DNA from 2 places in the Pseudomonas sp. JQ170C genome. Region 2 is predicted to be linked to the other one. Evidence: predicted binding sites of a transcription regulator. Region 2 holds the regulator's gene; the other holds the start of a gene.
The links. Region 2 encodes FliA, which starts transcription of late flagellar genes. Its sites were predicted from a motif close to CTAAAGTTTNNNNNNNNNNNGCCGNTAA; they were not measured.
Positions count from the first base shown of each region.

Region 1: a site for FliA is predicted at 12,017-12,044, ahead of U9R80_RS21670 (flagellar protein MotY). Genes of this name have one in related genera too.

Region 1 covers NZ_CP141608.1:4,756,183-4,774,055, reverse strand. Annotated here, with positions in the region: gene U9R80_RS21735 (DeoR/GlpR family transcriptional regulator) at 1-53, opposite strand, end outside; gene glpK (glycerol kinase GlpK) at 180-1,679, opposite strand; gene U9R80_RS21725 (MIP/aquaporin family protein) at 1,747-2,598, opposite strand; gene ybaK (Cys-tRNA(Pro) deacylase) at 2,926-3,396, shown strand; gene U9R80_RS21715 (ABC transporter ATP-binding protein) at 3,468-4,577, opposite strand; gene argF (ornithine carbamoyltransferase) at 4,574-5,494, opposite strand; gene U9R80_RS21705 (molybdopterin oxidoreductase family protein) at 5,859-7,967, shown strand; gene grxD (Grx4 family monothiol glutaredoxin) at 8,060-8,395, shown strand; gene bfr (bacterioferritin) at 8,451-8,921, opposite strand; gene U9R80_RS21690 (bacterioferritin-associated ferredoxin) at 9,121-9,339, opposite strand; gene U9R80_RS21685 (peroxiredoxin) at 9,572-10,174, shown strand; gene rnt (ribonuclease T) at 10,239-10,907, opposite strand; gene pyrC (dihydroorotase) at 10,904-11,950, opposite strand; gene U9R80_RS21670 (flagellar protein MotY) at 12,081-13,031, shown strand; gene U9R80_RS21665 (argininosuccinate synthase) at 13,161-14,378, shown strand; gene U9R80_RS21660 (hypothetical protein) at 14,424-14,957, opposite strand; gene U9R80_RS21655 (response regulator transcription factor) at 15,391-16,017, shown strand; gene U9R80_RS21650 (PA3496 family putative envelope integrity protein) at 16,083-16,262, opposite strand; gene nth (endonuclease III) at 16,368-17,006, opposite strand; gene U9R80_RS21640 (Rnf-Nqr domain containing protein) at 17,011-17,535, opposite strand; gene U9R80_RS21635 (RnfABCDGE type electron transport complex subunit G) at 17,528-17,873, opposite strand, start outside.
Region 2 covers NZ_CP141608.1:1,664,220-1,678,498, forward strand. Annotated here, with positions in the region: gene flhB (flagellar biosynthesis protein FlhB) at 1-576, shown strand, start outside; gene flhA (flagellar biosynthesis protein FlhA) at 747-2,876, shown strand; gene flhF (flagellar biosynthesis protein FlhF) at 2,888-4,198, shown strand; gene fleN (flagellar synthesis regulator FleN) at 4,318-5,151, shown strand; gene fliA (RNA polymerase sigma factor FliA) at 5,148-5,888, shown strand; gene U9R80_RS07740 (chemotaxis response regulator CheY) at 5,993-6,367, shown strand; gene U9R80_RS07745 (protein phosphatase CheZ) at 6,388-7,176, shown strand; gene U9R80_RS07750 (chemotaxis protein CheA) at 7,189-9,414, shown strand; gene U9R80_RS07755 (protein-glutamate methylesterase/protein-glutamine glutaminase) at 9,459-10,574, shown strand; gene U9R80_RS07760 (flagellar motor protein) at 10,574-11,314, shown strand; gene motD (flagellar motor protein MotD) at 11,318-12,205, shown strand; gene U9R80_RS07770 (ParA family protein) at 12,250-13,038, shown strand; gene U9R80_RS07775 (CheW domain-containing protein) at 13,038-13,862, shown strand; gene U9R80_RS07780 (chemotaxis protein CheW) at 13,923-14,279, shown strand, end outside.

The DNA.
Region 1 (17,873 bases), 2.8 Mb from region 2:
CCGCGTTCGCGGACCAGTTCGAGGATCTGTTGTTGGCGAGGGGGCAGGTTCATGGGCGGTCCTTCTGGGCTGCCGGGGCAAATTTCGCCATGATGCCGCAGGATTTCACTTACCACCAGTATCGTGGGGCAAGCCCGCCCCTGCGCCAGGAGCGGGCTTGCCGCACAAAGAGGCTCTGGTTACTCCTCGTGCGGCTCCCAGTCCCGGGTGCGATCCACTGCCTTCAGCCAACCGGCATACAGCTTCTCTTTCTGGGCCTCTTCGAGCTGCGGAGTGAACTCGCGCTCGATGATCGCTTTGCCGCGCAGCTCGTCCAGGCCGCTCCAGAAACCACAGGCAAGACCGGCCAGGTAGGCGGCGCCCAGGGCGGTGGTTTCACGCATTTGTGGACGCTCGACACAGGTACCGAGAATGTCGGCCTGGAACTGCATGAGGAAGTTGTTGGCGACCGCGCCGCCATCCACGCGCAGCTCGCTCAGGCGCTGACCGCAGTCCTGTTGCATGGCGTCGAGTACATCGCGGGTCTGGAAGGCGATCGACTCCAGGGCCGCGCGGATGATGTGGTCGACTTTCACGCCGCGGGTCAGGCCGAACAGTGCGCCACGGGCGTAGGGGTCCCAGTAGGGCGCGCCCAGGCCGGTGAAGGCTGGCACCAGGTACACGCCGTTGCTGTCCTTGACCTTGCTGGCGAAGTACTCGGTGTCGTGGGCGTCATTGACGATCTTCAGTTCGTCGCGCAGCCACTGCACCGTGGAGCCACCGTTGAACACCGCACCTTCCAGGGCGTAGGCCACTTCACCGCGGGGGCCGCAGGCAATGGTGGTCAGCAGGCCGTGGGACGATTTCACTGCCTTGTCGCCAGTGTTCATCAGCAGGAAGCAACCGGTGCCATAGGTGTTCTTGGCCTGGCCCGGCTCCACGCACATCTGGCCGAACAATGCAGCCTGCTGGTCGCCAGCAATACCTGCGATGGCAATGCCGCTCTTGGTGTGGCCATAGACCTCGGACGAGCTACGCACCTGGGGCAGCATCTGCCGAGGGATATCCAGCACCTGGAGCATCTTCTCATCCCACTCCAGGGTATGGATGTTGAAGAGCATCGTGCGCGAGGCGTTGGTGTAGTCGGTGACGTGTACCTTGCCGCCGGAGAACTTCCAGATCAGCCAGCTATCGACGGTACCGAACAGCAGTTCGCCGCGCTCGGCGCGCTCACGGGCGCCTTCGACGTTGTCCAGCACCCACTTGAGCTTGGTGCCGGAGAAGTACGGGTCGGTGACCAGGCCGGTGGTTTCGCGGATGTAGTCCTGCAGGCCGTCACGCTTGAGCTGCTCGCAGATCTCGGTGCTGCGTCGGCACTGCCAGACGATGGCGTTGTACACCGGGCGGCCGGTTTCCTTGTCCCAGACCACGGTGGTTTCACGCTGGTTGGTGATACCGATGGCGGCAACCTGGTCATGGCTCAGGCCAGCCTGGGCCAGGGCTTCGACCATGGTCGCGCTCTGGGTGGCGAAAATTTCCATCGGGTCGTGTTCGACCCAGCCAGCTTGCGGGTAGTGCTGTGCGAATTCCCGCTGCGAGGTGCCTACAACGTTGGCATCGCGATCGAAAATGATGGCCCGCGAACTGGTCGTGCCCTGGTCCAGGGCAATGATGTAGTTCTTGTTCTGGCTGTCTGTCATAACGTTGGCCTTGCACTCAAATAAGGTAGATATCAGGGCAGGGCGAGCCTGGCTCGCCGGGGCGGCATCAGGATGCCTGGGTCTTGCCCTGAGGGTTGGCGTCGGTCTGGGCGGTCTCGCTCGGGGCAACCGGCAGGTTGCGAGCGATCACGCCGCGATACAGGGCGGCGCCAAGGCACGCTCCTATGATCGGCGCAAAAATCGGAATCAGGAAATAGGGAATGTCACGACCGCCAGTAAAGGCGACTTCGCCCCATCCGGCGAGGAATGTCATCAGCTTGGGACCGAAGTCCCGGGCCGGGTTCATGGCAAAGCCGGTCAGCGGGCCCATGGCACTGCCGATCACCGCGATCAGCAGGCCGATCAGCAGCGGGGCCATGGCGCCGCGCGGCAAGCCGTTGTTGTCGTCGGTCAGGGCCATTATCACCGCCATCAGCACGGCGGTGATGATCACTTCGACCAGAAAGGCCTGGCCGGTGGAAAGCGCCGGGTGCGGGTACGTCGAGAATACCGAGGCAAGCTCCAGGCTGGCCTGGCTGCCACGAATCATTTCATGGGCTTGTTCGTAATCGAAGAACAGGTTGCTGTAGAGCGTATAGACCAGTGCGGCAGCGCAGAAGGCCCCGGCGATCTGGGCAACGATATAGAAGGGCAGCTTGTGCTTCTCGAAACCGGCAAAAAGGCACAGCGCAATGCTTACTGCCGGGTTCAGGTGGGCGCCGGACACCCCGGCAGTCAGGTAGATCGCCATGCTCACGCCGACGCCCCAGATGATGCTGATCTCCCAGAGGCCAAAGCTGGCGCCGGCCACTTTGAGGGCTGCGACGCAGCCGGTGCCGAAGAAAATCAGCAGTGCGGTGCCTAGAAACTCGGCCATGCATTGGCTGGACAGCGTAGGTTGTCGTTGAGCAGTCGTCATTCGTTCCCTCGGTTCTTTTTGTTGTGAGTCGCAGTGGGCGCTCGACAAAAACCCGACAGAAATCCCCATTTCGGTCGGGCTGGCTGCAGAAAATGCACCTAATCAGGGCATGGCTATATTCAGAATCGAAAAAATATAGACAAGAAACGCTTATGTCAAAGGTCGAAAGTGAACCAGTATTCATAAACTGACTATTGGTCTTGGGCAGGGTGTTGGAATTTCACCGGGTGCGTAGCGTTCGTGCAGGCGTGACACAGTGGCTGGGGGAAGGATTTTTGTCCTAAAGTAGCCAGCGAAATGGCATTCACTTTTTGTTTGGAGCTCTGCATGACCCCCGCCCTGGATCTGCTGAAAAAGGTTCGCGCTGAACATCATATCCACAGTTATGAACACGACCCCAAAGCGGCCTCTTACGGTTTGGAGGCGGCTGAGAAGCTCGGTCTTGAGCCCGCGCGGGTGTTCAAGACACTGTTGGCCAGCAGTGAAAAGGGCGAGTTGCTGGTGGCCGTTGTGCCTGTGGTGGGTAGTCTCGATCTGAAAGGCCTTGCCCACGCGGCAGGCGTCAAGAAGTGCGAGATGGCCGATCCGGCGGCAGCCCAGCGCTCCACCGGTTATCTGTTGGGCGGCATCAGCCCGCTGGGTCAGAAGAAGCGCCTGCGTACCTTCATTGATCGCTCTGCCGAATCTTTTCAAACCATTTTCGTCAGCGCTGGCAGGCGCGGGCTGGAAGTGGAGCTGGCATCGGCGGTGCTGGCTGAGCACACCCAGGCGAAATTTGCCGAGATCGCCCGTGACTGACATCTGAAGCATCGCGGGGCAAGCCCGCTCCTACGGTAGGAGCGGGCTTGCCCCGCGATGGCTGTTACGTGTCAGACCGCCGAGCTGTACCGGCGAACGCCGTTCTCCGGCACCGGCAACTGTGCTGCAACGCTACCCGGTACCGCAAACAGCACCAGGTGATCGGCCGCCACTTCGATGCCGACCTCGGCCCCGACCTGATGGTCGATGTGGCTCGGGAAAATCGCTTCGAGCTGGCTGCCGGTGGGCAGTTGCAGGCGATACAAGGTGGAGGCGCCAAGGAAGCTCTTGCCCACGATCAGTGCCTTCAGGGGGCTGTGCGGGGCATGAAGGATGTCATCCGGACGCAGCAGCACGTCCACCGCACTGCCAGGGGTAAAGGTGTAGGCGCGGTTGCCGCGCAGTTCGCCCAACTCGGTACGTACCGATTCCGGGCTGGTCAGCTGACCGCGAATGAAGTAACCCTGGCCGATGAAGCTGGCCACGAAAGGGGTCAGCGGCTCGTGATAGAGGTTGTAGGGGGTGTCCCACTGCTCCAGGCGGCCTTCTTTGAAGACACCGACGTGATCGCTGACGGCAAAGGCTTCTTCCTGGTCGTGAGTGACCAGGATGGCGCTGGTGCCACGGCTCTTGAGAATGTCGCGAACCTCATGGCTCAGGCGTCTGCGCAGCTCTACGTCGAGGTTGGAGAAGGGTTCGTCGAGCAGCAGCAATTGCGGCTCGGGTGCCAGGGCGCGGGCCAGGGCCACACGTTGCTGCTGGCCACCGGAGAGCTCATGGGGGTAGCGCTTGCCAAGCCCGCCGAGCTTCACCAGCTCAAGCATTTCTGCGACCACTTGCTGCTGTTGCGGGTGCTTGCCGATACCGAAGGCAATATTTTCCGCCACCGTCAGGTGTGGGAACAGTGCGTAGTCCTGGAACACCATGCCGATCCGGCGCTTCTCCGGTGCCAGGGTGAACCCGGCCTTGGAGATGACTTCGCCCGCCAGTTGGATCTCGCCTTCGTGTACAGGCTCGAAGCCTGCGATAGCGCGCAGGGTGGTGGTCTTGCCGCAGCCCGAGGAACCCAGCAGGCAACCGATGTCGCCGGCGTTGAGGTGCAGGTTGAGGTTCTGGACGATGCGCGCCTCGCCATAGCCGCAGGCGAGGTTGCGCAGGTTAAGCAGTAAAGGCTGACTCATGCGTGGTGATAGGCCGGTTCAACAAGAAATTCGAGAAGCGCCTTCTGTGCATGCAAGCGGTTTTCGGCCTGGTCCCAGGCGACCGAACGTGGGTCGTCGAGCAGGTCCAGGCTGATCTCCTCGCCACGGTGGGCGGGCAGGCAGTGCATGAACAGGGCATCGGGTGCTGCCAGGTCGAGCAGTTCGCGGGTTACCTGGTAAGGCGCGAACAAGGCCAGACGCCGTGCAGTTTCCTCTTCCTGGCCCATGGAAGTCCAGACATCGGTGCTCACCAGGTGGGCACCCTGCACGGCATCCTTGGGTTCGCGGAAGATCTGCACGCGGTCACCGGCCTTGGCGACGAATTCCGGGTTGGGCTCGTATTCGGCCGGGCAGGCGATACGCAGCTGGAAGTCGAACTGGATGGCGGCTTCTATATAGCTGTTGCACATGTTGTTGCCGTCGCCGATCCAGGCCACGGTCTTGCCCTGGATCGAGCCGCGGTGCTCAAGGAAGGTCTGCATGTCGGCCAGCAACTGGCAGGGGTGCAGGTCATCGGACAGGCCGTTGATCACCGGTACACGGGAGTTGGCGGCAAATTCGGTCAGGGTACTGTGGGCGAAGGTGCGGATCATCACCGCATCGAGCATGCGCGACATGACGATGGCGCAGTCGCCGATCGGCTCGCCACGGCCCAGTTGGGTGTCGCGAGGGGACAGGAAGATGGCCTGGCCACCGAGCTGGATCATGCCGGCTTCGAACGACAGCCGGGTGCGCGTCGAGGATTTCTCGAAAATCATGCCCAGCACGCGGTTCTTCAGGGGCTCGAACAGTACGCCGCGGTTACGCAGGTCCTTCAGCTCGATGCCTCGACGGATCACACTCAGCAGTTCGTCGGGAGTGAAATCCATCAGGGAGAGAAAGTGCCTAGCGCTCATGTTTGACTACCTTTTGCAACAGACCGCAGATCAACAGTGCCGGTTTTCAGAAACAACGGAGGTGACCTGCGGCGAAAGCCGCACGGGGCGACGAATTAGGGGAAGACGCAATACTATAATTAAATGTCGCGTCATACCAAGTGGGGCGTTCACCGGCTATAGCGCAGCCAGTGCCGTAACCCATTGGCCGGCTGATTTTTTTATTACTGCGTTAGGGTTTTACACTGCCCGCTGGCGGCTTTGCAAACACCCGAGCGAATCGCTGTGCCTGATGGCGCAAGATTCACGGGGCAAAACTCGCTGGTGGTCACCGCACCCCAGGCTCATAGTCAGGCGCATTACCAGACACCCGAAAGAGGTGCTCATGAACAAGACCGTGCATCACCGTGCCTGCCACCTGTGCGAAGCCATTTGTGGCCTGACCATCGAAATCACCCACGAACCGGACACCGGGCCGCGGATCAGCTCGATCAAGGGTGACCCTCTCGACCGTTTCAGCCGAGGCCATATCTGCCCCAAGGCGGTGGCCCTGCAGGACATCCAGAACGACCCTGATCGCCTGCATGTGCCGCACAAGCGCGTGGGCGACAGTTGGCAGGCGATCGGCTGGGACGAAGCGTTCGAGCTGGCCGCGCACAAGCTCTGGGCCATCCAGCAGGCCCACGGGCAGAACGCCGTGGCGGTGTACCAGGGCAACCCCAGCGTGCACAACTACGGGCTGATGACCCACAGCAACTACTTTCTCGGCTTGCTCAAGACGCGCAATCGGTTTTCTGCGACTTCGGTTGACCAGCTGCCGCATCACCTGACCAGCTACCTGATGTATGGCCATGGTTTGTTGTTGCCGATTCCGGACATCGACCACACGGATTTCATGCTGATTCTGGGCGGTAACCCGCTGGCGTCCAATGGCAGCATCATGACCGTGCCGGACGTCGAGAAGCGCCTGAAGGCCATCCAGGCCCGTGGCGGCAAAGTGGTGGTGGTTGATCCACGTCGAAGTGAAACGGCGGCCATGGCCGACCAGCATGTGTTCGTTCGGCCTGGCGGTGATGCGGCATTGCTCTGCGGGCTGCTCAATACCCTGTTCAGTGAAGGTCTGGAGCGTTCGACGGCGTTGCCGGTCGATGGGCTGGATGAAGTGCGTCAGGCGATTGCACCCTTCACGGCCGAAACGATGGCACCGTTGTGTGGTGTCGATGCAGCGATCATTCGCCAACTGGCCCGTGACTTTGCCGCCGCCGACAAGGCGGTCTGCTATGGCCGCATGGGCATCTCGACCCAGGCGTTCGGCACGCTCTGTCACTGGCTGGTGCAACTGATCAATCTGGTCAGCGGTAACCTGGACCGGGTCGGCGGCGCCTTGTGCACACAACCTGCGGTCGACCTGGTGGCCAGCACGGGCGGTGGGCACTTCAATGCCTGGCAGAGCCGGGTTTCCGGTTTGCCGGAATATGGCGGCGAACTGCCGGTGGCGGCACTGGCCGAAGAGATGCTGTGCGAAGGTGAAGGACAGGTTCGCGCATTGGTGACCGTCGCTGGCAATCCGGTGCTGTCCACCCCCAACGGCCGGCAGTTGGAGCGCGCCCTGGATGGGCTCGACTTCATGCTCAGTATTGACCTCTACATCAACGAAACCACCCGCTACGCAGACTTGATCCTGCCGTCCACCTCGGCGCTGGAGAACGATCACTACGACACCACGTTCAATCTCTTGGCCGTGCGTAATGTCAGTCGTTTCAACCGGGCGATCCTGCCCAAGCCCGATGGGGCGCTGCATGACTGGGAAATCTTCGTGGGTTTGGCCAAGGCGTTCGCCAGGCTCAGCGACAAGCCATTGAAGCCGACCCTGCCGCCAGCGCAAATGATCGACATTGGTTTGCGCAGTGGACGCTATGGTCAAGGTTCGGCGTTCAACCTGTCGCTGGAGACGCTTGACCAGCACCCGCACGGCGTCGACCTGGGGCCGCTGCAGCCGAATCTGACGGCGCGCCTGAAAACCGCCAACCAGCGCATCCAGGCCGCGCCGTCGGAGATTCTCATCGATCTGCAGCGCTTTGCCGACCAGCAACCGGCGGCGCCGGAGCAGCTGTTGCTGATTGGTCGTCGACATGTGCGCAGCAACAACTCCTGGATGCACAACTATCACCGCCTGGTGAAAGGCAAGCCGCGCCATCAGTTGCTCATGAACCCCGAGGACCTGAGTGCCCGGCAATTGCAGGACGGACAGCGGGTCCGGGTCAGTTCACGGGTGGGCAGCATCGAGGTCGAGGTGCAGGCCTGCGCAGACATCATGCCTGGGGTAGTGAGCCTGCCCCATGGCTTTGGCCATGCCCGTAACGGGGTGCGTATGGAGATTGCGCAGCATCAGCCGGGGGCCAGCGCCAACGACCTGACCGATGAACGTCAGCTCGATGCGGTGTCGGGTAATGCGGCGCTCAATGGCGTGCCGGTACAAGTGGTTGCGGCCTGATATCGGCAAGGCCGAGCGCCATGCTTGGCTTTCCGATACAATGCGTCACCGTGCCGACAACCAGGTCGGAAAGTTCAGCCGCGAGGTGCTTCATGGATATCATCGAAACAATCAAAGAGCAGATTGCTAACAACACCATTCTGCTTTACATGAAAGGCTCGCCGAATGCCCCGCAGTGCGGTTTTTCGGCCAAGGCGGCGCAAGCCGTAATGGGTTGCGGCGAGAAATTCGCTTACGTGGATATCCTGCAGAATCCGGAAATCCGCGCCAACCTGCCAAAGTATGCCAACTGGCCGACCTTCCCACAGCTGTGGGTTGCCGGTGAGCTGGTCGGCGGTTCCGACATCATGGCTGAGATGTTTGCCAACGGCGAACTGCAGACCCTGATCAAGGAAGCTGCAGCCAAGGCTGAGGCGGCCAAGGCCTGAATACAGGTTTGGTAAAAAAAAGCCCCGCATTGCGGGGCTTTTTTTATGGGATGGATTATTCGCCCATCTGCGATTGCAGGTAGTTTTCCAGACCGACCTTGTCGATCAGGCTCAACTGGGTTTCCAGCCAGTCGATGTGCTCTTCCTCGGACTCTAGGATGTCTTCGAGCATTTCACGGCTGCCGAAGTCGCCAACGGTTTCACAGTGGGCGATGGCGGCCTTGAGGTCCACCAGGCCTTTTTGCTCGATCTTGAGGTCGCACTCGAGCATTTCCTTGGTGTGTTCACCAATCAGCAGCTTGCCCAGGTCCTGGACGTTGGGAATTCCTTCGAGAAACAGAATGCGCTTGATCAGTTTGTCAGCGTGCTTCATTTCGTCGATGGATTCTTTGTATTCGTGCTTGCCGAGCTTTTCCAGACCCCAGTCTTCATACATGCGGGCATGCAGGAAGTATTGGTTGATTGCGACCAGCTCGTTTCCGAGGATCTTGTTGAGATGCTGGATGACGCTAACGTCGCCTTTCATGATGGGGTCCTGCCCTGTAAGTGTGCCTATAAGCAGGAGTTTGAGCTTCGCAACTTCGACTGTCAAACCTAAGTTATTGAATAATAAGTGAAAATTAATCGGAATAAGAATGTTTGTGTTCCGCGTTTTAGCCCTAACTTGTTGAATTACAGGCATAAAAAAACCGGACGCTGGGTCCGGTTCTTCAAATGGGCTGTTTTTACGCTGCGGTAAATTCCACAGGGTAGGGCAGTGCGGCCTGGCTGACCTGCAATTCGGTCAGGGTTTCACGCACTACCTGCTTGGCCAGGCAGGCACATTTGCCACACTGGCTCGCCACGTTGGTGGCGGCTCTGACTTCCTTGTAGCTGCAGCATCCTTCAAAGATCGCATCGCGGATCTGTCCGTCGGTTACACCAACACAAAGACACACATACATAGGGCAGACCATCGCTGGTAAAGGCTCAATGCGAAGAAGCTTAATGTTAATGAGAATGCTTGTCAAAGCTCATTCAGGCAGACGCGTACCAGGGCGACCGACGGCAGGTCCGTTTTCAGGCTGCCTGAAATTCGGCGTGTAGCGCCTGGCCGTGTATCATGGCCGGTCTTTGCGTGGTCAGGTCGGCTGGAGCTTGCCTGGCACCGTGTTTCAAACCATCAGGAGATATCGAATGAGCGTACTCGTTGGCAAACAAGCCCCGGACTTCACCGTTCCAGCTGTGCTGGGCAATGGCGAAATCGTCGACAGCTTCAACCTGGCCTCGGCCATCAAGGGCAAGTACGGCCTGGTGTTCTTCTACCCACTGGACTTCACCTTCGTCTGCCCGTCCGAGCTGATCGCTCTGGATCACCGCATGTCCGAGTTCCGTGACCGCAACGTTGAAGTGATCGCCGTGTCGATCGACTCGCACTTCACCCACAACGCCTGGCGCAACACCCCGATCAATGCCGGCGGCATCGGTCACGTCCAGTACATCATGGCAGCCGACATGAAGCACGAAATCGCCAAGGCCTACGACGTAGAGTCCGAAGGCGGCGTTGCTTTCCGTGGCGCGTTCCTGATCGACGACAAAGGTGTTGTCCGTTCGCAGATCATCAACGACCTGCCACTGGGCCGTAACATGGACGAGCTGCTGCGTCTGGTCGACGCCCTGCAGTTCCACGAAGAGCACGGCGAAGTCTGCCCTGCCAACTGGAAAAAAGGCGACAAGGGCATGACCGCTTCGCCTGAAGGCGTTGCTGCTTACCTGAGCGAGAACGCTGGCAAGCTGTAATAGCGAGCCACAAAAAAACCGGCCTTGATGGCCGGTTTTTTTATGGGCGGTGGTAGGGGCAGGCTCAGTCGTTGAAGTCTTGCCAGCCGCCCATTTCCTTCCAGCGATTGACAATGCCGCAGAACAGCTCGGCCGTCTTCTCGGTGTCGTAGCGCGCCGAGTGGGCTTCACGACCGTCGAAGTCGATGTCGGCGCTCTGGCAGGCACGGGCCAGTACGGTCTGGCCGTAGGCGAGGCCGGCGAGGGTCGCGGTGTCGAAGCTTGAGAACGGATGAAACGGGTTGCGTTTCATGTCGTGACGCGCCACGGCAGCATTGAGGAAGCCCAGGTCGAAGCTGCTGTTGTGCCCGACCAGGATCGCCCGCTTGCAGCCATTGGCCTTCAGCGCCTTGCGCACGCCACGGAAGATGTCGGTCAGGGCCGACTCTTCGCTTACGGCCATGCGCAACGGGTGATCAAGCTTGATACCGGTGAATTCCAGTGCCGCCTGCTCGATGTTCGCCCCTTCAAACGGTTCGACGCGGAAGAAGTAGGTGTGCTCCGGGAACAGGAATCCTTTCTCGTCCATGCCGATGGTGACCGCGGCGATTTCCAGCAGGGCATCGGTGGCGCTGTTGAAGCCACCGGTCTCCACATCGACGACTACCGGCAGGTAACCACGAAAACGTTCCGCCATCGGGTGGCGGGGGCCACCGCTTGGACCATCCTGGTCATCGTACAGATCTTCACTCACGCAGTTTCCTCCAGCAGGCGCCAGCGCAGTTGCTCACCGGCGCGCAGCGGGATAACGGTTTGCTCGCCGAACGGCAAGCTGCTTGGGGCGGTCCAGCTTTCGCGAACCAGGGTAATGGTGTCGGTGTTGCGCGCCAGGCCGTAGAAGTCCGGGCCGTGCTTGCTGGCAAAGCCTTCGAGCTTGTCCAGGGCATTGCGTTGCTCGAACGCTTCGGCGTACAGCTCGATGGCCGCATAGGCGGTGTAGCAGCCGGCGCAACCGCAGGCTGCTTCCTTGGCGTGACGTGCATGGGGCGCCGAATCAGTGCCCAGGAAGAACTTGCTGCTGCCGCTGGTGGCGGCGTCCAGCAAGGCCACCTGGTGGGTGTTGCGCTTGAGGATCGGCAGGCAATAGAAGTGCGGGCGAATACCGCCAACCAGCATGTGGTTGCGGTTGTACAGCAGGTGCTGGGCGGTGATGGTCGCGCCAACGTTGGCCGGGGCCTCGTTGACGAACTGTACGGCATCGCTTGTGGTGATGTGCTCGAAGACCACTTTCAAGGTCGGGAAACGCTCGACGATACGGCGCATGTGTTCGTCGATGAACAGTTTCTCGCGGTCGAATACGTCGACCTCGCCACGGGTTACTTCACCGTGGACCAGCAGCGGCATGCCGACTTCGGCCATGGCCTCGAGAGCGGCGAAAATGTTATCGACGCTGGTGACACCGGAGTCGGAGTTGGTGGTCGCACCGGCCGGGTAGAGTTTGGCGGCATGCACGAAACCGGTGGCCTTGGCCGCGCGGATTTCCTCGGGCTGGGTACGGTCGGTGAGGTACAGCACCATCAGCGGCTCGAAGCGGCTACCCGCCGGACGGGCAGCGAGGATGCGCTCGCGATAAGCGCCGGCTTCGGCGGCATCGCGTACCGGAGGTACCAGGTTGGGCATGATGATTGCGCGGGCAAAGGTGCGCGCAACGTCGCCGACGGTATGGGGCAGCACGGCGCCATCGCGAAGATGGATGTGCCAGTCATCGGGACGCAGGAGGGTCAGGCGGTCGGACATTGGGGATTCCAGGCGGGTCGAACTCAAGCTGAATGCTACCGGAAAAGCCGGGTTCGAGCACTTTCTATCAAGTTTTGCCGCACCTGACCGATAGCCTGCAGGTATACCGTGAAAATCTGTGGAGCCTCCCGTGCGCCAGCGTTATCTTGCCTTGCTCAGTGTGTTTGCCTGCTTGCCCGCAACGGCACTCACGTTCCAGACCCGTCTGGAGAATATCGAGTGGAAGGTCGAAGGCGATCAGTTCGAGTGCCGCCTGGTTCAGCCGATTGCCGATTTCGGCAGCGGTGAGTTCGTGCGCCGTGCCGGCGAACAGGCCACGTTTCAATTGCGTTCGAGCACCAACGTACTGGGTAGCGGCTCCGCGACCCTGTTTGCCGCGGCAGCGCCCTGGCAGCCAGGTCGTGCGGATATCAACCTGGGGTCGGTGCGCATGGCCCGCAGCGGGGTGCTCTTCACCAGCTCCCAGGGCCAGGCCAGTCGCCTGATCAACGGCTTGCTCGATGGACGCAGCACTGTTGTGCGCAATTATGCGGGCGAAGCCGGGCGGGCAATGGAAGTGCGCCTGTTGCCGGTGAAGTTCAGCAAGGCCTACGGCGACTACCAGGTATGCGCCGCCAAGCTGCTACCCATGAATTTCGATCAGATACGCCAGGCGCGTGTCGGTTTCCCCGGCGGTGGCATCGACCTGGACGCCAATGCCAAGGCCCGTCTGGATGTGATCCTGGACTTTATGAAGGCCGACCCCACGGTCAACCATATCGAACTCGACGGTCACTCCGACAACAGTGGCAATCGCCTGACCAATCGCGACCTTTCAAGGCGCCGGGCACTGGCCGTCATGGAGTACTTCAAGGCCCACGGTATTGCTGAAGACCAGATAACCGTGCGCTTTCATGGCGAGCGCTACCCCCTGGCCAAGAACAGCTCCTCGGCCAACCGTGCGCGTAACCGCCGGGTCAACATCCAGCTGGACCGTGTGGCGCCCGTGGAAAAGCCGATGGAGAACGCCTCCGAGACGCCTGCGGCAACGAAGGCGCCGGCAGCCCAGGCCGAAACCAGCAAGCCCGCGGTGAAGTCCTGAGCTGCGACCGTCCGTCGCGCTCTCGACAGTTCCTGTCGCTTTGTCGTCACAAGCTGTCGCCCCACTGTAAATTTTGCTGCAAGGCCGGTAGAATCGACGGCTTTCCGTACAACCCCGTGGAGTGATGGCATGGCGGACGTAAAAAAGGTCGTACTGGCGTATTCCGGCGGCCTTGATACTTCGGTGATTCTCAAGTGGCTGCAGGATACTTACAACTGTGAAGTGGTGACTTTCACTGCTGACCTGGGTCAGGGCGAAGAGGTCGAGCCGGCCCGCGCCAAGGCACAGGCCATGGGCGTGAAGGAAATCTACATTGATGACCTGCGCGAAGAGTTCGTCCGAGACTTCGTGTTCCCGATGTTCCGCGCCAACACCGTCTATGAAGGCGAGTACCTGCTGGGTACTTCCATCGCCCGTCCGCTGATCGCCAAGCGCCTGATCGAAATCGCCAACGAAACCGGCGCCGACGCCATTTCCCATGGCGCCACCGGCAAGGGTAACGACCAGGTGCGTTTCGAGCTGGGTGCCTATGCGCTCAAGCCAGGGGTCAAGGTCATTGCACCGTGGCGTGAGTGGGACCTGCTGTCCCGCGAGAAGCTCATGGACTATGCCGAGAAGCACGGCATCCCGATCGAGCGCCATGGCAAGAAGAAGTCGCCGTACTCGATGGACGCCAACCTGCTGCACATCTCCTATGAAGGCGGCGTGCTGGAGGATACCTGGACCGAGCACGAAGAAGACATGTGGCGCTGGACCAAGTCGCCAGAAACCGCGCCGGACGTTCCAACCTACCTGGAACTGACCTACCGCAACGGTGACATCGTCGCCCTGGACGGCGTCGAGATGACTCCAGCCACCGTACTGGCTACCTTGAACCGCATTGGCGGCGAGAACGGTATCGGTCGACTGGACATCGTCGAGAACCGTTATGTCGGCATGAAGTCCCGTGGTTGCTACGAAACCCCAGGCGGCACCATCATGCTGCGCGCTCACCGGGCGATCGAGTCGATCACTCTGGACCGCGAAGTGGCTCACCTCAAGGATGAGCTGATGGTCAAGTACGCCAGCCTGATCTACACCGGTTACTGGTGGAGCCCGGAGCGTCTGATGCTGCAGCAGATGATCGACGCCTCGCAGGTCAACGTGAACGGCGTGGTCCGTCTGAAACTGTACAAGGGCAATGTGATTGTTACCGGTCGCAAGTCCGATGACTCGTTGTTCGACGCCAATATCGCCACCTTCGAAGAAGATGGTGGCGCGTACAACCAGGCTGACGCTGCAGGCTTCATCAAGCTGAATGCCTTGCGCATGCGTATTGCCGCAAACAAAGGCCGCTCGTTGGTCTGAACGACGCCTTGAACAAAAAGAACCCCGGCCTGGTCCGGGGTTTTTTTATGGGTTGATCACTTGGGTCACCAGGGTGGTTTGCGTACCGGCTTCCAGATTGCAGATTATCCAGGTGTCGTAAGACGCACTGGGCTGACGCAGTGCCTGGGCAATGAAGGCGTCGTGTCTTTGCTGGGCGCCTGCACCCTTTAAGCTGATGGTGACTGTCGTCGCCGGCATTTCATCACGTTCGCGCGGTTCCGGGGTTTGTGCAGTGGCCTGCATGGCAGGGCTGACAACACTGTTTGCGTTGTTCTCTGCTGGCTGTGGATTGAGGCTGGCGGGATCCTCCGGCTCCGCCGGTGACTGTGTAGGTGCGGCGGTCTCGAGCAGGTCCGGCGAGCACAGGGACTTGTAATTGAAGTTCAGGGTAAGAAAGAACAGCACAGTAAGGAAGAACGGAAATCCGACTAAAAACCAAGTGTAGATTCCCTGACTGTCCTCCCCCAGGAACGGCAATGAGGCCAGGGCAGACGCCTCAATAATGCCCGCGAAAATCGCAATAATTGTTAACGGACTTCGCGGTTCGCTCCTGCTCATGTCCTTTCCTCCCGTCGACTGAATCAAGTTCAAGGGTATGTACTATGGGCATCACAGGCCGGGTAGGGGGTTGGGTTTCTGTCAGGGGAAAAGATTGTGCTTTAAAGCGTAACTGCAAATTAGCAATTGTTTGTTTTGGTAATTATCGAGCGTGTGAAGATGATTTTTCCTGCGCCGGTAAGCGCATTGTTGATTGAGCCTCTTATATAGAGTGCTGCTACCTTGTTGTGGGGCTTAGGGGAATTGTCTCTTCTGGTGCAGGTAGTTCCACTTCGGTGCCGTGTACGGTAGTTACATCTGTAGGAATTATCTGCTGAATTTGTAGGTTGTGTCTTTGTATGCATTTATCCGTAATTGGCGTAATACAGTTTGTCCTGTAACTAGGCTATTGTGCGAGGACAAAATATCGAACAGCAAACAATTGGATTTGCCCATGAATAAAGTGCTGATCGTGGATGATCACCCTGTCATTCGCCTGGCTGTACGCATGTTGATGGAGCGACATGGCTATGAGGTCAACGCGGAGACAGACAACGGTGTAGATGCGCTGCAACTGGCGCGCGAGCATGGCCCGGATATCGTCATTCTGGATATCGGCATCCCCAAGCTCGATGGTCTTGAGGTCATCGCCCGACTCAATTCCACCTGTCCAGGGGTCAAGGTGCTCGTGCTGACGTCGCAAGCGCCCGGACATTTCTCAATGCGCTGCATGCAGGCTGGCGCCGCCGGCTATGTCTGCAAGCAGCAGGACCTGACGGAGCTGCTCAGTGCCATCAAGGCGGTGCTGTCCGGGTACAGTTACTTTCCGAACCAGGCGCTGCATTCCGTACGCTCCAACCTGGGCGGGGCGACCGAAGCCGATATGGTCGAGCGACTGTCCGGACGCGAGATGATGGTGTTGCAGCAGTTAGCCCGCGGCAAAACCAACAAGGAAATCGCCGACGGCATGTTCCTGAGCAACAAGACGGTCAGCACCTACAAAACCCGGTTGCTGCTCAAACTCAATGCGCGGTCACTGGTGGATCTGATCGAGCTCGCTCAACGCAACGGCCTGGTCTGATGCCCCGGGAACGACAAAGCCTCCTTTACGGAGGCTTTTGTGTTTGAGGGGAGGACGGAGAGGTGTCAGAGGTCGAAGTCGAACTCGGCGAGTTGTTTTTTCAACCGGCGTTCTTCCAGCATATTGTCGATGGTGCGACGTTTGCTCAGGTTGGTCTTTGCCACTTCAACAACGGGTTCCACGTCATCGGCTTCTGCCGGCGTGAAATCTTCATCTACATCCAGGTCTTCTTTATCGGTGCTCATAAGTCACTCCAAGCCAAGATGGCCCTTGGCGCACCTTATAGCGAGAATCCTTGAACGGGTAAAAAAGATTTTTTCAATCGACCTGGTGCGTATTTCTCTATCTTCTCAATCGTCGGAGGTTTTGTGCTTGTAATCGCACAGGTCCTCGATCCGACAGCTACCGCAACGCGGCTTGCGCGCCTGGCAAACATAGCGCCCGTGAAGGATCAACCAATGGTGCGCATCCAGCAGGTAGGCCTTGGGCACGAACTTCATTAATGCCTTCTCGACTTCAAGCACCGTCTTGCCGGGCGCAATGCCGGTACGGTTGCTGACCCGGAAAATATGCGTGTCCACGGCCATCGCCATCTGCCGGAAGGCGGTATTGAGTACCACGTTGGCAGTCTTGCGACCTACGCCGGGCAAGGCTTCGAGCGCTTCGCGGGTTTCCGGCACCTGGCTTGCGTGATTTTCAATCAACAGTCGGCAGGTTTCGATAACGTTGCGGGCCTTGCTGTTGTAAAGCCCGATGGTCTTGATGTACGCCGACAGTCCGTCGACGCCCAGCGCATAAATGGCTTCGGGGGTATTGGCGACCGGGTACAACTTGGCCGTGGCCTTGTTGACGCTCACGTCCGTGGCCTGGGCTGACAGGATCACCGCGATCAGCAGCTCGAACGGTGTGGTGTAGGCCAGTTCTGTCTTGGGGTCAGGGTTGTCTTCGTGCAGCCTGCGAAAGATTTCCAGGCGTTTGGCGGCATTCATGGGGTCAAAGGTTTCCTTGACGACGTGAGGGGGCTCGCCCATGGCAAACCCGGTTGTACAGGGCCAGCAGCAGGCCCATCAATATCAGCGCCCCAGGCAGCAGGGCGGCCAGGCGGATTTCTGCCCACTGCGCCAGCAGCTCGCGGGCAGCACCCAGCGCAATGGCCAGGGCAGCAAAGCTGAGCAACATGGTGGCTGACTGCCGCAAATTTCCGGCGTTGCCCCGGGCGTGTTCAAACACCAGGCATTGTACGGCGATCAGCGCCGGATAAGGACCAAGCGCCAGATACAGCGGCAGGGCCCAGGTGCGAAGTCCCAGCTCCAGGCAGGTGGTCAACCCCGCCGCCAGCAGCACGCTGGCAAGCAGTGTGCCGGGGGCGTCAAGCCAGCGGCGCAGTGGGCTCATTGCCAGGTGATGCAGGGCGATCACCAACACACTCAACCCGGCTATGGCGCAGGCGTTGTATAGCGTCTGGGTGGAGCCAAGTAGCGGCGCCAGGCTTGCGGCGGCGAACCATTGCCTATTCATTGCTGCGCGCTCCCAGTAACACCTGCCGATGCTCATCGAAGTAGCGCAATGCGTCGTGTACGGCATGAATGACAGCGCGGGAGGTGATGGTAGCCCCCGCCAACTGATCGAATTCACCGTTGTCGCGCTTGAGCGCCCAGGCTGCGTCGGGGGTTTTCTGCCGGCTGTTGCCGATGAAACCTTGCAGCCAGTGGTTATCTGGCGCTGCCAGCGCGGCGCCAAGGCCCGGCGTCTCTTGCTGGCGCAGTACTTTGGAGCCGATCAGGCGACCCTGGGTGTCGATGGCAATCAGCAGTTCAAGCGGGCCGCCATACCCTTGTGCCAGGCTGTGCAGCACC
Region 2 (14,279 bases):
GTGCAGGTGGTGGGCTGGAGTGCCCTGTGGATGGCGGCGGGGCTGCTGCTGATCGCGGCGGTGGATGCGCCGTTCCAGCTGTGGCAGTCGCTGAAGAAGCTGAAAATGACCAAGCAGGAAGTGCGCGACGAATACAAGGACAGCGAAGGCAAGCCCGAGGTCAAACAGCGTATTCGCCAACTGCAGCGCGAGATGTCGCAGCGACGGATGATGGCGGCGGTGCCCGAGGCGGACGTGATCATCACCAACCCGACCCACTACGCCGTGGCGCTCAAGTACGACCCGGAGAAGGGCGCGGCGCCGCTGTTGCTGGCCAAGGGCACGGACTTCCTGGCCTTGAAGATCCGAGAGATCGGCCAGGAGCACAACATCCAGCTGCTCGAATCCCCGGCGCTGGCGCGTTCGATCTACTACTCCACCGAGCTTGAGCAGGAAATCCCGGCGGGCCTGTACCTGGCGGTCGCCCAGGTGCTGGCCTACGTCTACCAGATCCGCCAGTACCGGGCGGGCAAGGGCAAGCCGCCGGAGCCGCTCAAAGACCTGCCGATCCCGCCGGACCTGCGCCGCGACCAGTAGGAGCGGGCTTGCCCCGCGAGCCGATGTGTCAGGCACAACGCTATCGCGGGGCAAGCCCGCTCCTGCAGCCTAATTCCCCGGTATTTGAAAAGTTGGAAAGCTTCTTGCAAAGGCAGCGCTGCGCGCGTCATTTCGCGTCAAAGTTTTGCTTGAGCTAACGAGGAATACCGGTGGATCGCTCTCAGTTAATCAACAGTGCCCGCAACAACCTGGCCGGCCTGGGCCGGGGTAACCTGGGTGTGCCGCTGTTGCTGCTGGTGATGCTGGCAATGATGATGTTGCCGATCCCGCCGTTCCTGCTCGACGTGTTTTTCACCTTCAACATCGCCTTGTCGATCGTGGTCCTGCTGGTCTGCGTCTACGCCCTGCGCCCGCTGGATTTCGCCGCTTTCCCAACCATCCTGCTGGTGGCCACCTTGCTGCGCCTGGCCCTGAACGTGGCGTCCACGCGGGTGGTGATGCTCCATGGTCATGAAGGCCATGCCGCCGCCGGTAAGGTGATCCAGGCCTTCGGCGAGGTGGTGATCGGCGGCAACTATGTGGTCGGTATCGTGGTGTTCGCGATCCTGATGATCATCAACTTCGTGGTGGTGACCAAGGGTGCCGGGCGTATTTCCGAGGTGAGCGCACGCTTTACCCTCGATGCGATGCCGGGCAAGCAGATGGCCATCGACGCCGACCTCAACGCCGGCCTGATCGATCAGAGCCAGGCCAAGGCGCGGCGTTCGGAAGTGGCCCAGGAGGCCGAGTTCTACGGTTCTATGGACGGTGCCAGCAAGTTCGTGCGCGGTGACGCCATCGCCGGCCTGCTGATCCTGTTCATCAACCTGATCGGCGGCATGCTGGTCGGTATGTTCCAGCACGGCATGACCTTCGGCGACGCCGGCAAAGTCTACGCGCTGTTGACCATCGGTGACGGTTTGGTGGCGCAACTGCCGTCGCTGCTGTTGTCCACCGCCGCCGCAATCATGGTGACCCGTGCCTCCGGCTCCGAGGACATGGGCAACCAGATCAATCGGCAGATGTTCGATTCGCCCAAGGCGCTGGGCGTATCGGCGGGCGTGATGATCGTTATGGGCCTGGTGCCGGGCATGCCGCATGTTGCCTTCCTGAGCCTGGGCCTGCTGGCCGCCGGCGGTGCCTACCTGGTGTGGCGCAAACAGAATCAGGTCAAGCAAAAGGCCCTGGAGGAAGTGCAGCGTCAGCAGGACTTGTTGCCATCGCCACAGCGCGCGGCCGATACCAAGGAACTGGGTTGGGATGACGTCACGCCCATCGACATGATCGGCCTGGAGGTGGGTTACCGGCTGATTCCCCTGGTGGATCGCAACCAGGGTGGGCAATTGCTGGCGCGGATCAAGGGGGTGCGCAAGAAGCTCTCCCAGGACCTGGGCTTTCTCATGCCCACGGTACACATTCGCGACAACCTGGACCTGGCGCCCAGCGCCTATCGCCTGACCCTGATGGGGGTGATCCTGGCCGAGGCCGAGATCTACCCGGACCGCGAGCTTGCGATCAACCCGGGGCAGGTTTTCGGCACCCTCAACGGCATTGCCGCCCGCGACCCGGCCTTCGGCCTGGAGGCGGTGTGGATCGACGTCGGCCAGCGCAGCCAGGCGCAATCGCTGGGCTATACCGTGGTGGATGCCAGTACCGTGGTCGCCACCCACCTCAACCAGATTCTGCACAAGCACTGCCATGAGTTGATCGGCCACGAGGAGGTCCAGCAACTCTTGCAGGTGTTGGCCAAGGCATCGCCTAAGCTTGCCGAGGAGCTGGTACCGGGTGTCATTTCATTGTCGGGGCTGCTCAAGGTGCTGCAGGCGCTACTTGCCGAGCAGGTGCCGGTGCGTGATATCCGTAGCATTGCCGAGGCTATCGCCAACAATGCCGGCAAGAGTCAAGATACCGCCGCGCTGGTGGCAGTGGTGCGCGTCGGATTGTGTCGCGCCATCGTGCAAAGCATTGTCGGCGTTGAGTCCGAGCTGCCTGTGATCACCCTTGAACCAAGGTTGGAACAGATTTTGCTCAATAGTCTGCAAAGGGCCGGGCAAGGTCAGGAAGACGGTGTTCTTCTTGAGCCGAGCATGGCTGAAAAGCTTCAGCGTTCGTTGATCGAAGCTGCCCAGCGTCAAGAGATGCAAGGGCAGCCGGCGATCCTGCTGGTCGCAGGACCGGTCCGTGCAATGCTGTCGCGCTTTGGTCGCCTGGCTGTACCGAATTTGCATGTTTTGGCGTATCAGGAAATACCTGACAACAAGCAAGTTACCATCGTTGCCACAGTAGGCCCCAACGGCTGAGGTAGTGGGTTATGCAAGTTAAGCGTTTTTTCGCCGCCGATATGCGTCAGGCCATGAAGCTGGTTCGAGATGAGCTGGGGGCTGATGCCGCCATCATCGGCAACCGACGGATTGCTGGCGGTGTCGAGCTGACGGCTGCGCTGGACTACAAGCTGTCTGCCCTGGCGCCACGGGTTCCGAATGTGGAGCTGGAAGATGAACTGCGCAAGACGCAGTCGCGGATTGTCACGGCCCAGGCCGAGCTCAGTACCCGCAGCGACAGCGATGATGCCAACCGCCAGCTGTTTGCAGGCTTGCCGCTGACCGCCTCCGAGCCGCTGGTCGACTCCCATGTGGATGAGCCGGCCGCGCCCCAGGCGCCTGCACCGGCACCGGTCGACCCGCGCCTGTTCGATGCCATGCGCTCGGAGCTCAACGGCCTGCGTGAACTGCTCGAAGTGCAGTTGGGCTCGCTTGCCTGGAGCCAGCTGCAAGGCAGCCAGCCGCAACAGGCCAATCTCTGGCGGCGCCTGCAGCGCATCGGCCTGACCGGCCCGATTGCCCGTGAGCTGCTCGATCAGATCGTCGGTATCGACGAGCCGCGCCATGCCTGGCGCATGCTGCTCGCGCACCTGGCGCGGCGTATCCATGTGCCGGAGGTCGAGCCGATTGAAGAGGGCGGTGTCATTGCCATGGTCGGCCCGGCCGGCATGGGCAAGACCACCACCCTGGCCAAGCTTGCGGCGCGCTATGTGCTCAAGTACGGCGCGCAGAACATGGCCCTGGTGAGCATGGACAGTTTCCGTATCGGCGCGCAGGAGCAGCTCAAGACACTGGGTCGCATCCTCAACGTCTCGGTGACCCACGTCGACCCTGGCCAATCTCTGGCCCAGGCGCTGGAGCCGCTGCTGCGCAAACGGGTGATCCTGATTGACACCGCCGGCCTGCAGGCCAGTGACCCGGCCCTGCGCATGCAGCTTGAAACCCTGGCCGGACGCGGCATTGCCGCCAGGAATTACCTGGTGCTGGCGACGACCAGCCAGAAGCAGGTGCTCACTGCCGCCTATCACAGCTACAAGCGCTGTGGGCTGGCCGGGTGCATCCTGACCAAACTTGATGAAACGGCCAGCCTCGGCGAAGTCCTGAGCCTGGCCATCAGTCATGAATTGCCAGTGGCCTATCTAACCGATGGGCCGCGCATTCCTGACGATCTGCACTTGCCGCGTCGCCACCAGTTGGTGAGCCGTGCGGTCAGCGTGCAGATGCAGGAGGAGCCCAGCGAAGAGGCGATGGCCGATATGTTCGCTGATCTCTACCACAGCCACGGCAAGCGTGTTGGCTGAGGTGATTGTGAAGACGTTGCAAAGTATCTGCATTGATGGTCTGCCATGCATTTTTCAGGTGTTGAAAGCGCAGCCGGCTATGTGGCCTCAGTCTAAGCAAGACAAGGTATTGAACAAAAATGGGTAGCATGCATCCCGTACAGGTAATCGCCGTAACTGGCGGTAAAGGTGGCGTCGGCAAGACCAATGTGTCGGTGAACCTGTCGTTGGCGCTGGCAGAGCTTGGCCGTAGGGTCATGCTGCTGGATGCCGACCTGGGCCTGGCCAGCGTCGACGTTCTACTGGGGCTGACGCCCAAGCGAACCCTGGCCGACGTGATCGAAGGCCGCTGTGAATTGCGCGACGTGCTGTTGCAGGGGCCGGGCGGTGTACGCATCGTACCGGCAGCCTCCGGCACGCAGAGCATGGTGCACCTGGCGCCGGCACAGCACGCAGGCCTGATCCAGGCGTTCAGCGAACTGGGCGACAACCTCGACGTGCTGGTGATCGATACCGCTGCGGGTATCGGTGAGTCGGTGGTCAGTTTCGTTCGCGCCGCGCAGGAAGTGTTGCTGGTGGTGTGTGACGAGCCGACCTCGATCACCGACGCCTACGCGCTGATCAAACTGCTCAATCGCGATTACGGCATGAACCGTTTCCGTGTACTGGCGAACATGGCGCAGAGCCCGCAGGAAGGGCGCAACTTGTTCGCCAAGTTGACCAAGGTCACGGATCGCTTCCTGGACGTGGCCCTACAATACGTCGGCGCCGTACCGTACGACGAATGCGTGCGCAAGGCCGTGCAGAAGCAGCGCGCGGTCTATGAGGCATTCCCGCGTTCCAAGTGCGCGCTGGCATTCAAGGCCATTGCCCAGAAAGTCGACACCTGGCCGTTGCCGGCCAACCCGCGCGGTCACCTGGAGTTTTTCGTCGAGCGCCTGGTGCAGCCGACGAGTGCGGGCCCTGTGCTATGAGCGCCAGCGGATATCGGATGTACAGCAAGGCATCGCGAGATGCCCAGTATGAGTTGATCGAGCGTTATGCGCCGTTGGTCAAGCGCATCGCCTATCACCTGCTGGCGCGTCTGCCGGCCAGTGTGCAGGTGGAGGATCTGATCCAGGCCGGCATGATCGGCCTGCTCGAAGTGTCCAACAAGTACGACGCCAGCAAGGGTGCCAGTTTCGAGACCTACGCCGGCATCCGGATCCGCGGCGCAATGCTGGACGAAGTACGCAAGGGGGACTGGGCGCCACGTTCGGTTCACCGCAACACCCGTATGGTCAGTGACGCGATTCGCGCAATTGAAGCAAAAACCGGTCGTGACGCTAAAGATCACGAGGTTGCTGCCGAACTTCAATTGAGTCTCGATGATTACTACGGGATTTTGAATGACACCCTGGGCAGTCGCCTGTTCAGTTTCGACGACCTGTTGCAGGACGGCGAACATGAAGGCCTGCACGAGGATGGCGCCAGTGCCCAGCTCGAGCCGTCGCGCGACCTGGAAGACGAGCGCTTCCAGGCGGCCCTGGCCGACGCCATCGCCAACTTGCCTGAGCGTGAGCGTCTGGTCCTGGCCCTGTACTACGACGAAGAGCTGAACCTCAAGGAAATCGGTGAGGTACTGGGGGTCAGCGAGTCACGTGTCAGCCAGTTGCACAGCCAGTGTGCAGCGCGTTTGCGCAGTCGCCTGGGAGAATGGCGAGCGCGTTGAACGCAGGTTCAATGCAGTCGCGAAATGTAGTGCCCGAATTGATTGAATGCGCGTTCTGCGCTGAACGCGTTAAAGACTGCTTGGAGGTCTAATTGAACAAAGACATGAAAATCCTCATCGTCGACGACTTCTCGACGATGCGGCGGATCATCAAGAACCTGCTGCGTGACCTGGGCTTCACCAACACCCAGGAAGCTGACGACGGCAACACCGCGTTGCCGATGCTCGAAAACGGCCATTTCGACTTTCTCGTGACCGACTGGAACATGCCTGGCATGTCCGGCATCGACCTGCTGCGCAAAGTGCGCGCCGACGAGCGCCTCAAGCACCTGCCGGTGCTGATGGTAACCGCCGAGGCCAAGCGCGAGCAGATCATCGAAGCGGCCCAGGCCGGCGTCAATGGCTACGTGGTCAAGCCTTTCACGGCCCAGGTGCTGAAAGAAAAAATCGAGAAGATCTTCGAGCGCGTCAACAGCTGAAGACACGCCACGGGGGCGCTATGGAGCAAACACAAACATCCTTGGGCGAGTTCGAGTCCACGCTCAAGAAGCACGCCCAGGAACTGGTCGACAGCCTCGAGCGAGGCAAGTTCGGCGACGCGGTACAACTGATCCATCAGCTGAACCAGACCCGTGACCGTGGCCTGTACCAGGAAGTCGGCAAGCTTACGCGTGAGCTGCACAGCGCGATCGTCAGCTTCCAGATCGACCCGCACATGCCGCAGGCCGAAGAAGTGTCGCAGATCACCGATGCGACCGAGCGCCTGTCCTATGTGGTCAAGCTGACCGAAGGCGCGGCCAACCGCACCATGGACCTGGTCGAAGCCAGTACCCCGGTACTCAACGAACTGGGCGAAGAGGCGAGGGCGCTGAGCGTTGACTGGCAGCGTTTCATGCGCCGCGAAGTGGCCGCGCCGGAGTTCCGTGAGCTGGCCAAGCGCGTTGACAGTTTCCTGACACGCAGCGCCGAGGGCAACCGCAAGGTCGCCGGGCACCTCAACGACATTCTGCTGGCTCAGGACTACCAAGACCTGACCGGTCAGGTGATCAAACGCGTCACTGCACTGGTCACCGAAGTAGAAAGCAATCTGCTCAAGCTCGTGCTGATGGCCAGTCAGGTCGACCGCTTTGCCGGTATCGAACATGACCACCAGCAGCTGCGCGCTGAAAAAGATCAAGAAAAACATCCGGCCCGGGGTGAAGGTCCGCAGATTCATGCCGATAAACGTGAAGACGTTGTGTCCGGTCAGGACGATGTCGATGATCTGCTATCCAGCCTGGGTTTTTAGGGAGCACGTTTAATGAGCTTCGGCGCCGATGAAGAAATCCTTCAGGATTTTCTGGTAGAAGCCGGCGAGATTCTTGAGCAACTGTCCGAGCAACTGGTCGAGCTGGAAAGCCGCCCGGATGATGCCGACCTGCTCAATGCGATCTTTCGCGGTTTTCACACTGTAAAAGGGGGCGCCGGCTTCCTCCAGCTCAACGAGCTGGTGGAGTGCTGCCACATCGCCGAGAACGTTTTCGACATCCTGCGCAAGGGTGAGCGGCGCGTCGATGCCGAACTGATGGACGTGGTCCTGGAAGCCCTGGATACCGTCAACAGCATGTTCGGTCAGGTGCGCGAGCGCACCGATGTCACCCCGGCCACGCCTGAGCTGCTGGCGGCCTTGTCGCGCCTGGCCGAGCCGGCGGGTGCCGAACAAGCGCCGGCCCCTGTGGCCGAGCCTGTGCAGGAGACAGCCCCCCAGGCCGCCGCCGAAGCAGACATCACCGACACCGAATTCGAGCAGCTGCTCGACTCGCTCAATGCGGTCAAGGCCGAGGCTGAAGCCCAGGCCCAGGCACCCGACGCAGCCAGCGATGAAATCACTGACGCCGAGTTCGAGTCGTTGCTCGACCAACTGCACGGCAAGGGCCAGTTCGCCCCCGACAGCCTTGCGGCACCAGCAGCGGCCGAGCCGGTAGCGGCCCAGGGCGCCAGCGACGAAATCACCGACGACGAATTTGAAGCGCTGCTCGACCAACTGCATGGCAAGGGCACCTTTGCCGTCGATGCATTGCCTGCGGCGGCGGCCCAGGCACCTGCGCCAGTAGCCGAGCCTGCTGCCGATCACATCAGCGAACACGAATTCGAAGCCCTGCTCGATGAGCTGCACGGCAAGGGCAAGTTCACCCCAGACAGCGTGGCCCCGGCCGCGTCGTCAACCGCTGCGGTAGCGGCCAAGCCTGTCTCGGCTCCGGCCCAGGCCCCGGTGGCGGCTGCCAAGCCTGCTGCCGCTGCTGCGCCTGCCAAGGCGGCTGCACCGGCACCGGCCCGACAGGCGTCGCCCGCTGCCGAGAAGCACCCGGCCAGCGAAGCGGAAACCACCGTGCGGGTCGATACCGCACGCCTGGACGAGATCATGAACATGGTCGGCGAACTGGTGCTGGTGCGTAACCGCCTGGTGCGCCTGGGCCTGAACAGCGGCGATGAAGCCATGTCCAAGGCGGTGTCCAACCTGGACGTGGTCACGGCCGACCTGCAGACCGCGGTGATGAAAACCCGCATGCAGCCGATCAAGAAGGTCTTCGGTCGCTTCCCGCGCCTGGTACGCGACCTGGCCCGGCAACTGAAGAAAGAGATCAACCTTGAGCTGGTCGGTGAAGAAACCGACCTCGACAAGAACCTCGTCGAGGCGCTGGCCGACCCGCTTGTGCACTTGGTGCGCAACGCCGTCGACCACGGCATCGAAACCCCCGAAGAGCGCGAAGCCGCCGGCAAGACTCGCAGCGGCAAGGTGGTGCTGTCGGCCGAGCAGGAGGGCGATCACATCCTGCTGTCGATCTCCGATGACGGCAAGGGCATGGACGCCAACGTCCTGCGCGCCATTGCGGTCAAGCGCGGGGTGATGGACAAGGATGCCGCCGAGCGCCTGAGCGACACCGAGTGCTACAACCTGATCTTCGCCCCGGGCTTCTCGACCAAGACCGAGATCTCGGACGTGTCCGGGCGTGGCGTCGGCATGGACGTGGTGAAGACCAAGATTGCCCAGCTCAACGGCTCGATCAATATCTACTCGACCAAGGGCCTGGGCTCGAAGATCGTCATCAAGGTCCCGCTGACCCTGGCGATCATGCCGACCCTGATGGTGATGCTGGGCAACCAGGCGTTCGCCTTCCCGCTGGTCAACGTCAACGAGATCTTCCACCTGGACCTGTCGCGCACCAACGTGGTCGACGGCCAGGAGGTGGTGATCGTGCGCGACAAAGCCTTGCCGCTGTTCTACCTCAAGCGCTGGCTGGTCAGTTCCGCCGCTCATGAAGAGCAACGCGAAGGGCACGTGGTGATCCTTTCGGTAGGCACCCAGCGGATCGGCTTCGTCGTCGATCAGTTGGTGGGCCAGGAAGAAGTGGTCATCAAACCGCTGGGCAAGATGCTCCAGGGCACTCCCGGCATGTCGGGCGCCACCATTACCGGTGACGGGCGCATTGCGCTGATCCTCGATGTGCCAAGCATGCTCAAGCGTTACGCCGCCCGGCGTATTTGATTCTGGTGGCGCGGCCGCATGCCGCGCCCCCTAATGGAGTGTTTATGGCAGTCAAGGTCCTGGTGGTGGATGATTCCGGTTTCTTCCGCCGCCGTGTCTCGGAAATTCTTTCAGCGGACCCGACTATCCAGGTCGTCGGTACCGCAACCAACGGCAAGGAAGCGATCGACCAGGCACTGTCGCTCAAGCCCGATGTCATCACCATGGACTACGAAATGCCCATGATGGACGGCATCACCGCAGTGCGACACATCATGCAGCGCTGCCCGACCCCGGTGTTGATGTTCTCCTCGCTGACCCACGAAGGCGCCCGCGTCACCCTCGATGCGCTGGATGCCGGCGCGGTCGACTACCTGCCCAAGAACTTTGAAGACATCTCGCGCAACCCCGAGAAGGTCAAGCAACTGCTGTGCGAAAAGGTCCACACCATTTCGCGCAGCAACCGGCGTGTCAGCGCATATGCCAGCCCCACGCCCGCCCCGCAGTCAGTGGCCCACGTCCAGCCAAGTGTCAGCAGCCTGGGCGCCAGCCCGGCACCACGCCCTGCGGCCCCGGTGCGCAGCACTGCGGCCGCGACGTCGCCGGCACCCAAGCGCAAGCCCTACAAGCTGGTGGCCATTGGTACCTCCACCGGTGGCCCGGTGGCACTGCAACGGGTACTGACCCAGTTGCCGGCCAATTTCCCGGCGCCGATCGTGTTGGTCCAGCACATGCCGGCGGCCTTCACCAAGGCCTTCGCCGAGCGTCTCGACAAGCTGTGCAAGATCAGCGTCAAGGAAGCCGAGGACGGCGACATGCTGCGCCCCGGCCTGGCCCTGCTGGCTCCGGGTGGCAAGCAGATGATGGTGGACGGCCGCGGTGCGGTGAAGATACTGCCCGGCGACGAGCGCCTGAACTACAAGCCCTGCGTGGACATCACCTTTGGTTCGGCAGCCAAGTCCTACGGCGACAAGGTTCTGTCGGTGGTGCTCACCGGCATGGGCGCCGATGGCCGTGAAGGCGCGCGCCTGCTCAAGCAGGGCGGCAGCACGGTGTGGGCCCAGGATGAAGCCAGCTGCGTGATCTATGGCATGCCCATGGCGATCGTCAAAGCCAACCTGGCCGATGCGGTGTACAGCCTGGACGAGATCGGCAAGCACCTGGTCGAGGCCTGCGTCTGATGGATGTCCTGAGCCTGATCGGCATCATCCTGGCCTTTGTCGCGATTGTCGGTGGCAACTACCTCGAAGGCGGTCACCTGTCGGCGCTGATCAACGGCCCGGCGGCGCTGATCGTCCTGGGCGGTACCCTGGCGGCGGCATTGCTGCAGTCGCCCATGAGCGCCTTCAAGCGCGCGCTGCAGATTGTCCGCTGGATCATCTTCCCGCCCCGGGTCGACCTGGCCGGTGGCATTGACCGGGTCGTGAACTGGAGCCTGACCGCGCGCAAGGAAGGCCTGCTGGGCCTTGAAGGCGTGGCCGATGCCGAGCCTGACCCCTATGCGCGCAAGGGCCTGCAGTTGCTGGTCGATGGCGCCGAGCCCGAAGCCATCCGCAGCATTCTTGAAGTTGATTTCTACACCCAGGAAAGCCGCGATATCCAGGCGGCCAAGGTGTTTGAGTGCATGGGCGGCTACGCGCCAACCATCGGCATCATCGGTGCGGTCATGGGCCTGATCCATGTAATGGGCAATCTGGCCGACCCTTCGCAACTCGGTACCGGCATTGCGGTGGCCTTCGTGGCCACGATCTATGGCGTGGCCAGCGCCAACTTGATCCTCCTGCCAGTGGCCAACAAGCTCAAGGCCCTGGCCCTGCGTCAGTCGCGCTACCGGGAAATGCTCCTGGAAGGGCTGTTGTCAATCGCCGAAGGCGAGAACCCGCGCTCGATCGAGCTGAAGCTTCAGGGCTTCATGGAGTAACACATGGCGCGCCGTCGACCACCCGAGGAACATGAAAACCACGAACGCTGGCTGGTGTCCTACGCGGACTTCATCACCTTGCTGTTCGCCTTCTTCGTGGTCATGTACTCGATATCCTCGATCAACGAGGGCAAGTACAAGATCGTTTCCGAGGCCCTGATCGGCGTGTTCAACGACCCCGAGCGGAGCATGCGGCCGATCCCGATCGGCGATGAGCGTCCGCTCAGCGTCAGGCCCGCCGAACCCCTGGTCAAGGACAGCGAGCAGGTTGATGCAGGCGTTGCGGGCGCCAGCAATGATCCGCTCAAGTCGATTGCCGACGATGTGCGCGATGCCTTTGGCGACCTGATCAAGTCCGACCAGATGACCGTGCGTGGCAACGAACTGTGGGTGGAGATCGAGCTCAACTCCTCGCTGTTGTTCGGCAGCGGCGATGCCATGCCAAGCGACATTGCCTTCAGCATCATCGAGAAGGTGGCCAGGATCCTCAAACCCTTCGCCAACCCCGTGCATGTCGAAGGCTTTACCGACGACTTGCCGATTCGCACCGCGCAGTACCCGACCAACTGGGAGCTGTCATCGGCACGGGCGGCGAGCATCGTCCGCTTGCTGGCCATGGACGGTGTCAATCCGGCGCGCATGGCCTCGGTGGGCTATGGCGAGTTCCAGCCCATTGCCGGCAACGACACGGCCGAGGGGCGCGCGCGCAATCGGCGGGTCGTGCTGGTGATCTCGCGCAACCTTGAAGTGCGCCGCAGCCTGACCGCTTCGGGCAGCGCCAATGCCACGCCGGACGCGGCGTTGAAGCGTGCTGGCACACAAACTGCACCGCCAGCACAATCACCGCCGTCGGGGGGCAGTCGCGTCAATCCTCCGTCACCGAACTTATAACCGTTCCCGGCAGGGCAGCCGCCGTACCGGGAGGAAGCAACGTAATGAGAGTCTGGGCAGTAGCCAATCAAAAAGGTGGCGTCGGCAAGACCACCACGTCCATCGCCCTGGCCGGTTTGCTGGCCGAGGCGGGCAAGCGTGTGGTCGTCGTCGACCTCGACCCCCATGGGTCCATGACCAGCTACTTCGGGCACAACCCGGACGTGCTGGAACACAGCTGCTACGACCTGTTCCTGCACAAGGGTGCGGTGCCTGAAGGCTTGCCCGGGCAACTGCTGCTGCCAACCAGCGACCCGAATATTTCCCTGCTGCCCTCCAGTACCGCGCTGGCCGTGCTGGAGCGTCAGTCGCCCGGGCAAAGCGGCCTGGGCCTGGTGATCGCCAAGTCTCTGGCGCAGCTGTGGCAGGATTTCGACTACGCCATCATCGACAGCCCGCCGCTGCTCGGCGTGCTGATGGTCAACGCCCTGGCGGCCAGCCAGCAGCTGGTGATCCCGGTGCAAACCGAGTACCTGGCGGTCAAGGGCCTTGAACGCATGGTCAGCACCCTGGCGATGGTCAACCGCTCGCGCAAGCAGGCCTTGCCCTATCACATCGTGCCGACCCTGTTCGACCGTCGCACCCAGGCCTCGATGGGCACCTTGCGCATGCTGCGTGACGCGTACCCGGAGACCATCTGGCAGGGCTACATCCCGGTGGATACCCGCCTGCGCGATGCCAGCCGGGCCGGGCAGACACCCTCCCAGTTCGACGGCAAGAGTCGCGGGGTGGTGGCCTACCGGGCACTGCTCAAGCATCTGCTGACGCACAACCTCGCCCAGCAGGTGGCCTGATGAACCGTCCATTACAGCTGGCCTCCGGCCCGCAGCTGGCCCTGCAGTCCTACCTCGACGGCTTGCTGTATGAGGCCACCGAGGCCCTCGAGCTGCCCGAGCCGGCAGCCGAGAGCGATGACTTCGAGGCCGCCGTGCTCGAGGAGCAGGTTCGCGACGCTAAGGTCGCCAGCGCGCCCGTCGCCGTCGCGGTAGAGGCGGTACCGCTGCGGGTTTTCGCGCCGGAACCTCCAGTGCTGTCAGCTGACATGCCAGAAGTTGACCCCGTGCCGGCTGCGGTCGAGCCGCTGGTGGACGTGCACCTGCCGGCTTCAATCAGCCAGCCAGTGCCGCCCGTGACCGTGGACGGTCGCCCGGCCTGGGCTGGCGAGCCCTTTGAGTGCCTGCTGTTCGATGTCGCCGGGTTGACCCTGGCGGTGCCGTTGGTGTGCCTGGGCTCGATCTACTCGCTGGAAGGTCATGAGCTGACGCCGCTGTTCGGCCAGCCGGACTGGTTCCTGGGCATCCTGCCGAGCCAGGGTGGCAACTTGAAGGTGCTGGACACCGCGCGCTGGGTCATGCCCGACCGCTACCGCGACGATTTTCGCCAGGGCCTGCAATACGTGATTTCGGTCCAGGGCCATGAGTGGGGGCTGGCGGTACACCAGGTCAGCCGATCGCTGCGTCTGGACCCCAACGAGATCAAGTGGCGCAGCCAGCGTGGCCTGCGGCCTTGGCTGGCCGGCACGGTTATCGAACACATGTGTGCATTGCTCGACGTCGCCGAACTGGCAGGGTTGATTGCCAGCGGCGCGGTCAAGCACATGAACATCAGCCATAAATGATCGGTCGCACCGCGACCGCACTGAGCACACCGCCGAAGGCGGATTTTGAGGGATAGGGGAATGAAAAAGTCGTCTGCGCAAGGTTCCGAAGATCCGATCCTGCAGTGGGTTACCTTCAAGCTGGACAACGAGTCCTACGGCATCAATGTGATGCAGGTGCAGGAAGTCCTGCGCTATACCGAAATCGCCCCGGTCCCCGGTGCCCCAAGCTATGTGCTGGGCATCATCAACCTGCGCGGCAATGTGGTCACCGTGATCGACACCCGTCAGCGCTTCGGCCTGATGTCGAGTGAAATTACCGACAACAGCCGTATCGTCATCATCGAGGCGGACAAGCAAGTGGTCGGCATCCTGGTCGACAGCGTTGCCGAAGTGGTTTACCTGCGCCAGTCCGAGATCGAAACCGCACCGAATGTC